One region of the Brachybacterium kimchii genome, then DNA from elsewhere that is predicted to be linked to it. Evidence: riboswitches for the same ligand, from Rfam matches in the RefSeq annotation. Region 1 holds a riboswitch; the other holds the start of a gene.
What was found. A riboswitch is a leader RNA that binds a small molecule or an ion and turns the genes downstream of it on or off. The one in region 1 is predicted to bind FMN.

Region 1 (6,503 bases):
CCTGCTGCTGGTCAGCCGGTCCCTGGACCCGCAGACCCTGTTCCTCGCCGAGACCGGCTACCTGCACCTGCTGCCGCCCGTGCCCGCGCCGCTCACGGCGGTGCGCCCGCACATCGAGGCCATGGACGAGTACCTGCGCGAGAGGGAGGGCCCCAGCGGCCGCTCCCGCATGCCCCAGCAGGCCATGCGCGTGCTGCGCGAGGGGATGGCCCGCGGTCCCGTGCTCGTGCAGGTGCCGCGCTCCGGCTACGTCCCCGCGGTCGCCTGCACCTTCTGCGGCACCCGCTGCCGCTGCCCCCAGTGCGCCGCGCCGCTCGTGCTGCGCGGGCACGGCGGCGGCCTCCAGTGCACCGTGTGCGGGCGCCGCGAGGACGCCTACCGCTGCCCGGAGTGCTCGCGCACGCAGGTGAGGGCCCTCGTCATCGGCTCCGCCCGCACCGCCGAGGAGCTGCGGCGCGCCTTCCCCGACGCCCCCTTCCGGGTCGCCGGCGGGGCCCAGGGCCCGGTCCCCGACGACGACGTGCCCGACGGGGCGATCGTCGTCGCGACCCCGGGCGCCGAGCCCGCGCCGCCCGGAGGGTTCGCGGCCGCCCTGCTGCTCGATGCCGACGCGATGCTCGCCCGTGCCGCCTACGACGCCGACGTCGAGGCCGTGCGCCGCTGGTCGAACGCGATCGCGCTCGTGCGGCCCCAGGCGGAGGGAGGGCGCGTGCTGATCGTCGGCACCGCGACCCTGCCCGCGATCCGCGATCTCGTCGCCCACCGCTCGCGCATCTTCCTCGACCGGGTCATGGAGGACCGCCGCGCCCTGGACCTCCCGCCGATCTCGAAGGTCGCCGAGGTCGTCGGCGACCGGCCCGCCGTGCGCTCCTTCCTGGCCCAGACCGCCCTGCCCGACGGCACGGACGTCTTCGGGCCCGTCGACGTCCCCGAGGAGGACGACCGCATCCGCTCGCGCGCGGTGCTGCGCCTCCCCGTCGAGCGCTCGCGCGAGCTCGCCGACGCCCTCCGCGCCGGCATCGCTGCCCGCAGCGCGCACAAGGTCCCCGGCTCCCTGCGCGTGCGCCTCGATCCGCCCGACGTGTTCTGAGCCCCCGCCCGTAGAATGGCTGATCATGCGCATCCTCTTCGCCGGCACCCCTGAGGTCGCCGTCCCCTCGCTCCGCGCGCTCCTCGACTCGCCCCACGAGGTCGTCGCCGTGCTCACCCGCCCCGACGCCCCCTCGGGACGCGGCCGGGCCCTGCGGCCGAGCCCCGTCCGCGTCCTCGCCGAGGAGGCGGGCGTCCCCGTCCTCACCCCGGACTCGCTGCGCGGGGAGGACGTCCTCTCGCAGCTGCGCGACCTGGACGTCGAGGCGGCGGCCGTCGTCGCCTACGGGAACCTGGTCCCTCCGGCCGCGCTCGCGATCCCCCCGCGCGGCTGGGTGAACCTGCACTTCTCGCTGCTCCCCGCCTGGCGCGGAGCGGCCCCCGCCCAGCGCGCGGTGCTCGCCGGGCAGGAGAGCACCGGCATGACCACCTTCCTGCTCGAGAAGGGCATGGACACCGGGCCCGTGCTCGCGACCCGGGACGTCGCCATCGACCCCTTCGAGACCGCCGGATCCCTCCTGGACCGGATGGCGGTCGACGGCGCTCCGCTCCTGGTCGAGACCCTCGACGCCCTCGCCGACGGCACCGCCCGCCCGGTCCCGCAGAGCGAGGAGGGCGCGACCCGCGCAGCCAAGCTCACGCCCGCCGAGGCCGAGCTCGACCTCAGTCTCCCCGCCCCCGAGGTCTCCGCCCGCATCCGCGGCATGAGCCCGCACCCCGGAGCGTGGACCACCTGGGAGGGCGAGCGGATGAAGGTGCTGAGCGTCGAGCCCTTGCGCGCCGAGGCCCCGCCCCTGGCGCCCGGCCGGCTGCACGCCACGCGCCGGCAGCTGCTGATCGGCACCGGCAGCGAGCCCCTCGCCCTGGCCCAGCTCGCCCCCGCCGGGCGTCGCGCCATGCGCGCGGCGGACTGGGCGCGCGGCGCGGGCCTCGCCGAGGGCGCCGCCTTCGGCGCCGCAGACCATTCCGCTGACGATCCCGCCGAGCGTCCCGCCGACGAGCAGGAGAGCACCCGATGAACCCGCACCAGGACCAGGGACGGGGCCGGCCCGACAACCGGGACCGGCGTGACCACGGCGATCGCCGGGACGACCGGCGCGACGGCCACCACGGCGCCGGGCGCGACGCCAAGGGCCGCGAGCGCTCCGGGTCCCGCGGGCGGGGAGGCCCCCGCCGCGGATGGTCCCAGGAGCGCCCGTCCGAGCGCCGCCGCAGCACCACGAGCTCCCGCACCGTCGCCTACGACGCCCTGCGCGCCGTCCACGAGGACGACGCCTACGCGAATCTCACCCTCCCGCACCAGCTGCGCCGCGCCCGCCTGCACGGTCGCGACGCCGCGTTCACGACCGAGCTGTTCTACGGCACCCTGCGCGCCCAGGGCCGCCTGGACGCGATCCTCGCGCTGTGCATCGACCGTCCCCTCGACGACGTCGAGGAGGCGGTGCGCGACGTGCTGCGGCTCGGCGCGTACCAGCTGCTGGACATGAGCGTCGCCCCGCACGCCGCGACCTCCGAGACCGTGGCCCTCGCCCGCTCCCGGGTGGGCGCGGGCGCCGCGAGCTTCGTCAACGCCGTGCTGCGCCGGGTCGGGGAGAAGGACCTGCCGACCTGGGTCGCCGAGGCCGCCCCGGACCGCGAGCAGGACGAGATCGGGCACCTGGCCGTCGCCCACTCGCATCCCGTGTGGATGGTGCGCGCCCTCTCCGACGCCCTGGCCGCCCACGGCCGGGACCGCTCCGAGATCGACGACCTGCTGGCCGCGCAGAACGCCGCGCCCTCGGTCTCCCTGGTCATGCGCCCCGGTCTCACCGATCCCGAGGAGCTCGCCGCCGCGGGCGCCGAGCCCGGTCGCCTCAGCGTCTTCGCCGCCTCCTGGCCCGGCGGCGACCCGGGCGGTGCCGCTCCCGTCGCCGAGGGGCGCGCCGCCGTCCAGGACGAGGGCTCCCAGCTGATGGCACTCGCCCTGGGCCTCGGCGCCGACGACCTCGTTCAGGGGCCCGACCTCCACTGGCTCGACCTCTGCTCGGGCCCCGGCGGCAAGACGGCCCTGCTCGCAGGGCTCGCCCTCGAGCGCGACGCCGATCTGCTCGCGATCGAGCTGCAGCCCCACCGCGTCGACCTCGTGCGCCGCGCGATCGCGACGCTCGTCGAGGCGGGCGCCGAGACCGAGGTCCGCGAGGGCGACGGCACGAAGGTCGGCGCCGAGATGCCCGGTCGCTTCTCGCGCGTGCTGGCCGACGTGCCGTGCACCGGCATGGGAGCGCTGCGCCGTCGGCCGGAGTCGCGCTGGCGCCGCAGCCCGGGGGACGTCGGCTCGATGGGCCGCGTGCAGCGGGACCTGCTGGCCAGCGCCCTGGACGCGGCCGGCCCCGGGGGAGTGATCGCCTATGTGACCTGCTCGCCGCACGTCGCCGAGACCCTGCTCGTGGTCAAGGACGTGCTGCGTCGCCGCGACGACGTCGAGCAGCTCGACGCCCGCCCCGCCGTCCGCGCGGGGCTGCTCCCCGAGGCGCTCGAGGGGACGGAGCTCGGCGAGGGCCCGAGCGTGCAGCTGTGGCCGCACGTGCACGGCACCGACGCGATGTTCCTGGCACTCCTGCGCCGCCTGCCCGAGACCCCTGAGCCCGCAGACACCTCCGAGGAGAGGACGCACCCGTGACCTACTCGACCGATTCCGCCTTCATCCACCCCAGCATTCTCAACGCCGACTTCATGCGCATCGGCGAGGAGCTCGATCGCATCGCCAGCGCCGACAGCGTCCACGTCGACATCATGGACGGCCACTTCGTCCCGAACATCACCTTCGGCGTGGACATGGTCTCCCAGATCGTCCGCCACGGCCCGATCCCGGTGGACGCCCACCTCATGATCGAGGACGCCGACCGCGAGGCCCCCGCCTACGCCGAGGCCGGCGCCGATTCGGTGACCTTCCACCTCGAGGCCGCGAGCGCCCCCATCCGCCTGGCCCGCGAGCTGCGTGCGAAGAACGCCCGCGCCGGGGTCGCCCTGCGCCCGGCGACGCCCGTCGAGCCGCTGCTGGACATCATCGGCGAGTTCGACATGCTCCTGCTGATGACCGTCGAGCCCGGCTTCGGCGGCCAGAGCTTCCTGGAGACCATGCTCCCGAAGATCCGCCGTGCCCGGAAGGCGATCAGCGACGCGCACCTGGAGGTCTCGATCCAGGTCGACGGGGGAGTGAACCGCGAGACCATCGAGCGCTGCGCCGAGGCGGGGGCCAACGTGTTCGTCGCCGGCTCCGCCATCTACCGCGCGCAGGACGCGGCCTCCGAGATCGACGCCCTGCGCACGCTGGCGAGCAGCCACGGCCACTGAGCGCAGGAGCCCGGCCCCGCCCCCGGGCGCTCCTGGGGAGCGACCGCGCAGCGTGAACGCAGATGTCCTGCGGGACACACCGGAACCCGCCGTGACCTGGGAACGGGCTAGAGTCTCCTCGTCACCACGGTGACGTGCTCCGGGGTCGGTGGAAATCCGAGCCGGCGGTCATAGTCCGCGACCCGTCCCGCCCGTGCAGGACGGTGGAGCCGGTGGAACTCCGGCACCGACAGTCACAGCCTGGATGAGAGGCGCACGTCCTGCATGCCGCGGCCCGGCGCATCCGGGCGCGCGCCCGCCTGCCGGACCCCGCTCCCCGCGCTCGTCGCCCCGAGCGGAAGGCAGTGGTCATGGGAGTCATCGAGTGGCTCTTCAACGCGAAGATCGAGTTCGCCGGAGGGCAGTTCCTGCTCTGGCGCGAGGTCGTGGGCAACGTGTTCGGGCTCCTCAGCGCCCTCGGCGGCATGCGCCGGAAGGTCTGGGCGTGGCCCATCGGCATCATCGGCAACCTGCTGCTGCTCACCGTGTTCCTCGGCAGCGTGTTCGGCACCCCGAACCCCGTCGACCTCCTGGGCCAGGCCGGCCGTCAGGTGATGTTCATCGTCACCAGCATCTACGGCTGGTGGCGCTGGCACTCCGCGCGCACCGGCGGGGGCACCGCCGTCGAGCCCCGATGGGCCGGATGGGGGACGCGCGCCCTGCTCGTCGTGGTCCTCGTCGGCGGCACCGCCGCGCTCACGCCGCTGTTCCGCGCGCTCGGCTCCTACGAGCCGGTCTGGGCCGACGCCTGGATCTTCATGGGCAGCCTCCTGGCGACCTTCGGCATGGCCAAGGGCTGGGTCGAGTTCTGGCTGATCTGGGTCGCGGTCGACGTGGTCGGCGTGCCCCTGCTGTTCTCCGCCGGCTACTACGCGAGCGGTCTCATGTACGTCTTCTACGGGCTGTTCACCCTCACCGGGTTCTTCGTCTGGTGGCGCGTGCGGACCCGCGAGGACCGCGCGGTGACCGTCGAGACCGCCCATCTGGATCCCACCGTCGGCCGACGCCGGCGGCCGTGACCGCACGCCGCGGCCGCCGCTGAGATGGCGGGCCCCGACACCGCCGACGACCGATACCCTGGTGCCGTGAAGGATTTCGAGTCGCTGCACGCCGAGCTGACCCAGAAGGCCGCCGATCGCCCCGAGGGGTCCGGCACGGTCGCCGAGCTGGACGCCGGCGTGCATGCCATCGGCAAGAAGATCGTCGAGGAGGCCGCCGAGGTCTGGATGGCCTGCGAGCACGAGTCGCACGAGGCCGCCGCCGAGGAGATCTCCCAGCTCCTCTACCACCTCCAGGTGATGATGATCGCCAAGGACATCACGCTCGAGGACGTCTACCGACATCTGTGACGGGCCGCCCCGCATCTCCGTCCCGCAGACCGCCCTGTCCTCCCGCCGCCCCTCCGCCGAAGGGAATCCCGTGCTCCGCATCGCCGTGCCCAACAAGGGCGCCCTGTCCGAACCCGCCGCCGCCCTGCTCTCCGAGGCGGGCTACCGCCGCCGCGGCACCGCCAAGGAGCTCGTCCTGGTCGACGAGCCCAACAACGTCGAGCTCTTCTTCCTGCGCCCCCGCGACATCGCGGTCTACGTGGGATCGGGGACCGTGGACGTCGGCATCACCGGGCAGGACATGCTCGCCGACTCGCGCACCGCGGCCGAGGTGATCCTGCCCCTGGGCTTCGCGCACTCCACCTTCCGCTTCGCCGCCCAGGCGGGCGAGGAGCGCGACCTCGGCGGACTCGCGGGCGCGCGCATCGCGACCTCGTACGAGAACCTCGTCGAGGACCACCTCGCCCAGCACGGCGTGGAGGCGACGGTGGTCCACCTCGACGGCGCCGTGGAGAGCTCGATCCGCCTGGGCGTCGCCGACGTCATCGCGGACGTGGTCGAGACCGGCACCACCCTGCGCCAGGCGGGGCTCTCCGTCTTCGGCGACCCCATCATGACCAGCCAGGCCGTGCTCTTCTCCCGGCCCGGGCTCACGCTGGACGACGACGCCGCGCACACCCTCGAGGTGCTCGTGCGCCGCGTCCGCGGCGTCCT
Region 2 (6,503 bases), 1.3 Mb from region 1:
ACCACACAGGCCATGGTTACGCCACCGAAGCGGGCCAAGCACTCCTCACCGCCGTGCTGGGCGAGGGACACGAACGGATCATCGCCGTCGTCGCCCCGGAAAACCTCGCCTCACAGGCTGTCTGCCGACGACTCGGCATGACCTACCTCGGTCGCAGCGACCGCTATTACGACGTCGACTTGGACACTTTCGAGAGGGCGCACTGACCTGCCGCTGACCGCTCGTTCAACGTCTCCGGTCAGTACAACCAGGTGTCCCGCCGTTCAGCTGTCCCGCCGTTACGAGTTGCGGTGGGAAACAGACGGTATCGCCGAGCTCGGCTGTCCGTACATAATCCACCGCAACTCGTAGCCTCCGGAACATGTCCCGTCATCAGCGCGTGCGGCCCGGCGGCGGTCATTCGGACCGCGTCCGCCGCCGCCCGAATAGTCGGCGGAGCACGGGGTGCCGTCCGACGTCGAGGACTCGGCCCTCGTTCCCAGGCCCGGTGGCCCCGCGCCGTCCCACGTCGTCACGCGCAGTCCCGCGTCGTCACGCGCAGCGCCAGGCAGGCGCAGTGGATCGGGTCAGTCGACCCCGGCGATGCGGAAGCCGACGCCTCCGGCGCGGGACGCGGACCTGCCGATCGGACGGCCCGAGCTCTCCGCCTCCTCCTGCAGACGCCGGGTGACGTTGGCGGTCGCGACGGCGGCCTCGGCGGCCTCCGCCCCCTTGTCCTCGATGGAGCCCGCGAGACCGGCACGGTCGAGGGCCTGCTGCTCGGTGTCGCAGGTCAGCAGGCCGAATCCGATGGGGATGCCCGTGCGAAGGGTGACGTCGGTGAGCCCCTGGGTCGCGGCTTGGCACACGTACTCGAAGTGCGGGGTGCCGCCCCGGATCACGGTGCCGAGCGCGATGACCGCATCGGCCGAGGCCGCGGCGTGGAGGGCGGCGACCGGCAGCTCGAACGAGCCCGGGACGCGGACCAGGTCCACGGAGCTGACCTTCGCCTCCTCCAGGGCGCGCGCGGCGCCGTCGATCAGTCCGTTCATGATCTGCTCGTGCCAGCTCGCGGCGACGATCACGACCCTCAGGTCGCTGCCGTCCGTGTTCAGCTGGGGCGCTCCTGCTCCGCTCATGACTGGGGTGTCCTTCCTGTGGTGGTGAGAGGTGTGCTGGCCTGGGTTGCGGTGGCCTGGGTTGCGGTGGCCTGTGTTGTCGTGGCCGGGGTCGTGGTGGTGTCGAGGGGGATGAGGTGCCCCATCGCCTCGGCCTTGGTGCGCAGGTAGCGGGCGTTGTGCGGGGTGCGGCCGACGAGCAGCCGGGTCGTGCGGGCCACGTCGATCCCGTGCCGCGCGAGCTCCTGCGCCTTCTGCGGATTGTTGGTCAGCAGGTCGACGTGCTCGATGCCCAGATCGCGGAGGATCGCGGCGGCCGCTCCGTACTCCCGCAGGTCGCCCTCGAATCCGCGCTCCAGATTGGCGGTGAGGGTGTCGAACCCGTGGTCCTGCAGGTCGTACGCGGCGATCTTCTCGAGCAGGCCGATGCCGCGGCCCTCGTGCCCGCGCAGGTAGATGACGGTGCCGCCGCGCTCGGCGACCTGGCGCAGCGACTCCTCGAGCTGCGGCCCGCACTCGCACCGCAGGGAGCCGAACGCCTCCCCCGTCAGGCACTCGGAGTGCACGCGGACCAGTGCCGGGGCCAACGCGGATGCCAGAGCCGCCTCGGCCAGGTGTTCGGGCGGGTCCGCCACCAGGGCGACGTGGTCGGCGCCCGTGCGCAGGTCGCGGAAGCCGTGGATACGGAACGCGCCGTGCCGGGTCGGCAGGTCGGCACTGCCCGTGTGCTCGACACGAGCCGGCGCTGATGCCTGAGGGGCGGGTCCGACGCTGCGCGACTCGTCCTGCCCCGCATCCTGCCCCGCACGCCCGCGGTCACGCGCGCGCCCCGCGAGCCCGTCGACGAGGTCCGCGATCGTGAGCAGCACGAGTCCCTCGTCGGCGGCGAGGACGCTCGCCTCCTCGAGCCGCATGACCTCGCCGTCGTCCCTGACCAGCTCCCCGATCGCGCCGACGGGCGGGAGGCCCGCGGCACGGCACAGATCGACCGCGGCCTCGGTGTGCCCGGGCCGCTCGCCGACGCCGCCGGGCACGGCGCGCAGCGGGATCACGTGGCCGGGGCGGATGAGGTCCGCGGGCACGGCCCGGGGGTCGGCAAGGGCGCGCAGGGTGGTGGCGCGGTCGCTCGCGGAGATCCCGGTGGTGACACCGCGCGCGGCGTCGACGCTCACGGTGTACGCGGTGCGCAGGGAGTCCTCGGTGCGGGGCACCATGAGCGGCAGCTCGAGGTGATCCGCGATCTCGGCGGGCATCGGCGCGCACAGGTAGCCGGACGTCCGCCGCACCATCCAGCCCACCCAGCGCGGGGTCGCGAGCTGGGCGGAGATGATCGCGTCGACCTCGTTCTCACGGTCCTCCGAGTCCGCGACGAGCACGGGCCGACCCGCGCGCAGCTCCACGAGCGCCGCGTCGATCCGGGCCTCGCGCGTCCCGGGGAACAGGGCACCGGCCGTCGTCGTGTCCGTCGTCGGCGTCGAACCGCTCATCGCCGCGCCGCCTCGGCCTCAGGCACCTCGGGCACGTCGGGGGCCTCTGCAACGTCGGGCACGTCGGGAACGGCCTGATCAGGCGCGTCGGCCCCGACCGCGCCGGTCTGCTGCAGACGCGCGACGTATCGGGCGAGCACGTCGACCTCGATGTTCACCAGGCCCCCCTCGACGAGGCCGCCCAGGGTGGTGGCCTCGAGCGTCGCGGGGATGAGGGAGACGCCGAAGCTGTCCTCGCCCGCGGAGGTGACCGTGAGGGAGACGCCGGAGACGGTGATCGCGCCCTTCTCGGCGATCAGCGGTGCGAGCGCGGGATCGATGGCGAAGACGAGGTCGACCCAGCGTCCGCCGTCGCGGCGGCTGCGCAGGGTAGCGACGCCGTCGACGTGCCCCTGGACGATGTGGCCGCCGAGACGGGCGTCGGCCCGCAGCGCGCGTTCGAGGTTCACGCGCGCGCCGGGGGCGACGTCGCGCAGGGCGGTGCGGCGCAGGGTCTCGGGGACCGCGTCGACCGCGAAGCCGCCGTCGCCGGTGAGGTCGACGACGGTGAGGCACACGCCGTCGACCGCGATCGAGTCGCCGAGGCGGGCGTCGGACGCTGCGAGCGGGCCGCGCAGCTGCAGGCGGGCCTCGCCGCCGGGCAGCGGGGTGAGGGTCTCGAGGGTGCCGATCTCCTCGACGATGCCGGTGAACATGGGGTCTCCTTCCGGGAGGGGACGGTGGGCGGTCCGGTGGTGGTGGGTCCGGTGGTGGTGGGTCCGGTGGTGGGTGGGCGAGCGGACGACGGGGCGGGGATCAGGTCCCCGAGGCGTGCACGGGCGCGGCGCGACGGGCGATGAGGAGCACGTCCTCGCCCAGGCGCTGCACGTCCTCGGTGTGCCAGCGCGGGGCATCGGCGAGGGTCGGGATGCCGAGGTCGGAGATCGCCGATCGGCCGCTCTCCCCGAGGTGCAGGGGCGCGAGGTAGGAATGGACCTGGTCGATCAGGCCGGCGCGGAGGAAGGCGGTGGCGAGCCCCGGCCCTCCTTCGATCACGGCGTGGCCGACGCCGCGGGCGGCGAGCGCGGCGAGGACCTCCCGCGGGTCGTGCGTGCGCAGGTGCAGGAATCGTCCGTCGCTGCCGCGCACCGCAGCGTCCTCGGGGACGTCGCGGCGTCCGACGACGACGCGCAGCGGCTGGCTCGGCGCGGCGGGAGCGGGGTGCGCGGGAGTTCCCGGCCGGGCGGTGAGCGACGGGTCGTCGGCGAGCACGGTGCCGGTGCCGACGATGATCGCGTCGGTCCGGGCGCGCACCGTGTGGGCGTGGGCGCGGGAGGCCTCGCCGGTGATCCACCGGCTGGTGCCGTCGGCCGCGGCGACCTTGCCGTCCAGGCTCGTCGCCGTCTTCAGCACGAGATGCACGGTGGTCGGCTCGGGACTCGGTCCCTGCTCGGAGTCCGATGCCTGCTCCGGGGCTTTCGCCCGGTCCGGCTCCGACGCCCCGGCTGCGTCCCGAGCTGCCGGAGCGGCCTGATCGAGCCAGCCGGCCAGGAGCTGGCGCGACTGCTCTTCCCGCAGGCCGCCCACCACGTCGACGCCGGCCGCCGCGAGCTCGCGGGCGCCTCCGCCCGAGGCGGCGCCGGGGTCGGCCAGGGCGAAGACGACGCGGGCGATCCCGGCGTCGCGCAGCGCCCTCGTGCAGGGGCCGGTGCGGCCGGTGTGCGCGCAGGGTTCGAGGGTGACCACGGCGGTCGCGCCGCGGGTCTCGCCGCCTCGGGAGCGCGCGTCGGCGATGGCCGCGACCTCGGCGTGGGGCGTGCCGGCGCCGCGGTGCCAGCCCTCGCCGAGGGTCGTCCCGTCGGTCGCGAAGAGGACGCAGCCCACGCGGGGGTTCGCGTCCTCGGCGGGACCGCGGGCGGCGAGTATGAGTGCGCGGTCCATCGCGGCGCGCTCGTCGGGCGTCGCGGCTGCAGCGGATGGGGGCGTGTGGTGCCCGTGCACGGAAGCCTCCGGATCGGCGGTGGTCCGGGGCGATGGCACGGCGGCAGAAGCGTCACCGGGGCGGACGACGGCGAGCCGACGTCGCGCACAGCGACGCCACATCTCCTCCCATCCGGACTTTTACCGTCGGTCCTGGAGTTCCACCAGGTCAACCGGCTCCCGAGGGAGCCGGGTCGCGGACTGTCACCGCCGGTTCAGAGTTTCACTGACCCCGGAGAATGTGGTTCATTCGCGAGCGACACTAGCACCGCGATCCGGGTGCTCGGGAAGTCGATGTCGCGGTGTGAACACTGCGGCGCCCTCAGGCGACGCGGTCGGGGAACTCGACCCTCATGCCGTGCAGGCGGTATCCGGCGACGACGTCGTCCCAGGCGATCTCGGGGGCGCGTGCGAGGCGCGGAGCGGCAGCGAGCAGATGCTCCAGCAGCACCGCCGACTCGGTGATCGCGAGGTGCTCGCCGGGGCAGCGATGGGGCCCGGCGCCGAAGCTGAGACCGGCGGGCGAGACCCCGCGCGGCAGCGGGCGGTGGGGCCGGATCTCGAGCGGATCCTCCCCCATGACCTGCGCGTCCGCGTTGGCGTCCCGGACGTGGACGTCGATCAGGTCACCGGGCCGGACGTCGGCCGACGCGGGGCATCCGGACACGTCGAAGGTTTCCCGGGCACGGCGGTAGAGGTGCCCGACCACGGGCTCGAGCCGGATGATCTCCCGCAGGATCGCGGCCTTCTCCTCGCGGTCGCCGGCGAGGAACTCCGTGCGCAGCGCCTCGTCGTCCAGGAGGCGCCAGCACGCCATCACGAGGAACTCGCGGGTGGTGATCATCCCTGCGCTCGCGTAGGTGACGCATTCGACGAGGATGTCGGCGCCACGCGCGCCCTGGTCGAGAAGGTGGCTGATCACGTCGTCGGCGGGGTGTCGGCGTCGCCGGCGGATCGCCGGACGGACATCGCGCAGGTGGAAGGCGGCGAGCGGTCCGAGCCCGCGGACGGCGGCGAGCGCCCACTGCGGCAGGGAGCGGCCCCAGCGCGGGCGGGTGAGGTCGACGTCGGGCTGCCGCTGCAGGCGCACGAGCCGGCGCGACATCGCCTCCAGGGGCGAGGCGGTGAGGCCGACGATCTCGCGGCTCACCGCCACCGAGTAGAGCAGGGCGAGCTGACCGAGGTCGCAGCCGCCCTCGCGGACCGCCTCGCCGACGAGGCGGACGGCCTCGCGCTCCATGGTCTCCGCGCTGGAGCGTTCGATGCCCTGCGGGGAGAAGAAGCGGCCGACGGCGCGGCGCTGGGCGTCGTGGCCGGGTCCGTCGGACAGCAGGATCGGGTGGCGGCGCAGCCGGCCGCGCGGGATCGCCTCCGCGGTGAACCCTGCCTGCGTCGTGCCCTCGCGGCGCCGGAGCACCTCGCGCGCCGCCGCGTGGGAACGGATCCGCCAGACGCGCGGGACTCGGGAGCCGCCGGGCCGGTCAGCGCCCGGATCCGCACCGGGCACGCGCGAGCCCCTCAGCAGGGACCGCAGGCCGAGGGGGCCCGCGCCGGGGATGTCGCTGTGCAGCGGGCAGCCGCGCTCCTCGGGCCGATCCGAGCGTCGGGAGCCGGCAGGATCGGCGCCGGAGCCGGTGGGGTCGGCGCGGGCGCCACTGGGGTCCGCACGGGCGTCGTCGGAGTCGGTGGGGTCGCGGCTCACCGCAGCCTCCCGTCGAGCTCCTCGATCACGGCGCCGAGCACGCGGGCGGCGGGTGCGGGAACGACGTCCTGGGCCTCCGCCAGGACGGCGCGCGCCTGCGCCACCTCCCGTGCCACGAGCGCCTGCACATGCGCTTCGGCGCCGCAGTCCGCGAGCAGGGAGCGCACGTGCCGACCGTCGGGAGCGCACAGGTCCGCACGTCCCAGCGCCGCCTCGATGCGCGGCCAGTCCGAGGTGCCGCGGGCGAAGTCGGTGATC

Region 2: linked by a shared signal. The riboswitch ahead of M4486_RS11255 (dihydrofolate reductase family protein) and the one ahead of pnuC (nicotinamide riboside transporter PnuC) in region 1 are both predicted to bind FMN.

What each region holds. Positions count from the first base shown of each region.
Region 1 covers NZ_CP097218.1:1,104,610-1,111,112, forward strand. The annotation lists gene M4486_RS05455 (primosomal protein N' family DNA-binding protein) at 1-1,090, shown strand, start outside; gene fmt (methionyl-tRNA formyltransferase) at 1,116-2,108, shown strand; gene M4486_RS05465 (RsmB/NOP family class I SAM-dependent RNA methyltransferase) at 2,105-3,748, shown strand; gene rpe (ribulose-phosphate 3-epimerase) at 3,745-4,422, shown strand; FMN riboswitch at 4,554-4,682, shown strand; gene pnuC (nicotinamide riboside transporter PnuC) at 4,773-5,480, shown strand; gene M4486_RS05480 (phosphoribosyl-ATP diphosphatase) at 5,547-5,810, shown strand; gene hisG (ATP phosphoribosyltransferase) at 5,881-6,503, shown strand, end outside.
Region 2 covers NZ_CP097218.1:2,411,390-2,417,892, forward strand. The annotation lists gene M4486_RS11235 (GNAT family N-acetyltransferase) at 1-206, shown strand, start outside; gene ribH (6,7-dimethyl-8-ribityllumazine synthase) at 567-1,118, opposite strand; gene ribB (3,4-dihydroxy-2-butanone-4-phosphate synthase) at 1,115-2,584, opposite strand; gene M4486_RS11250 (riboflavin synthase) at 2,581-3,279, opposite strand; gene M4486_RS11255 (dihydrofolate reductase family protein) at 3,380-4,504, opposite strand; FMN riboswitch at 4,661-4,788, opposite strand; gene M4486_RS11260 (cytochrome P450) at 4,866-6,245, opposite strand; gene M4486_RS11265 (polyprenyl synthetase family protein) at 6,242-6,503, opposite strand, start outside.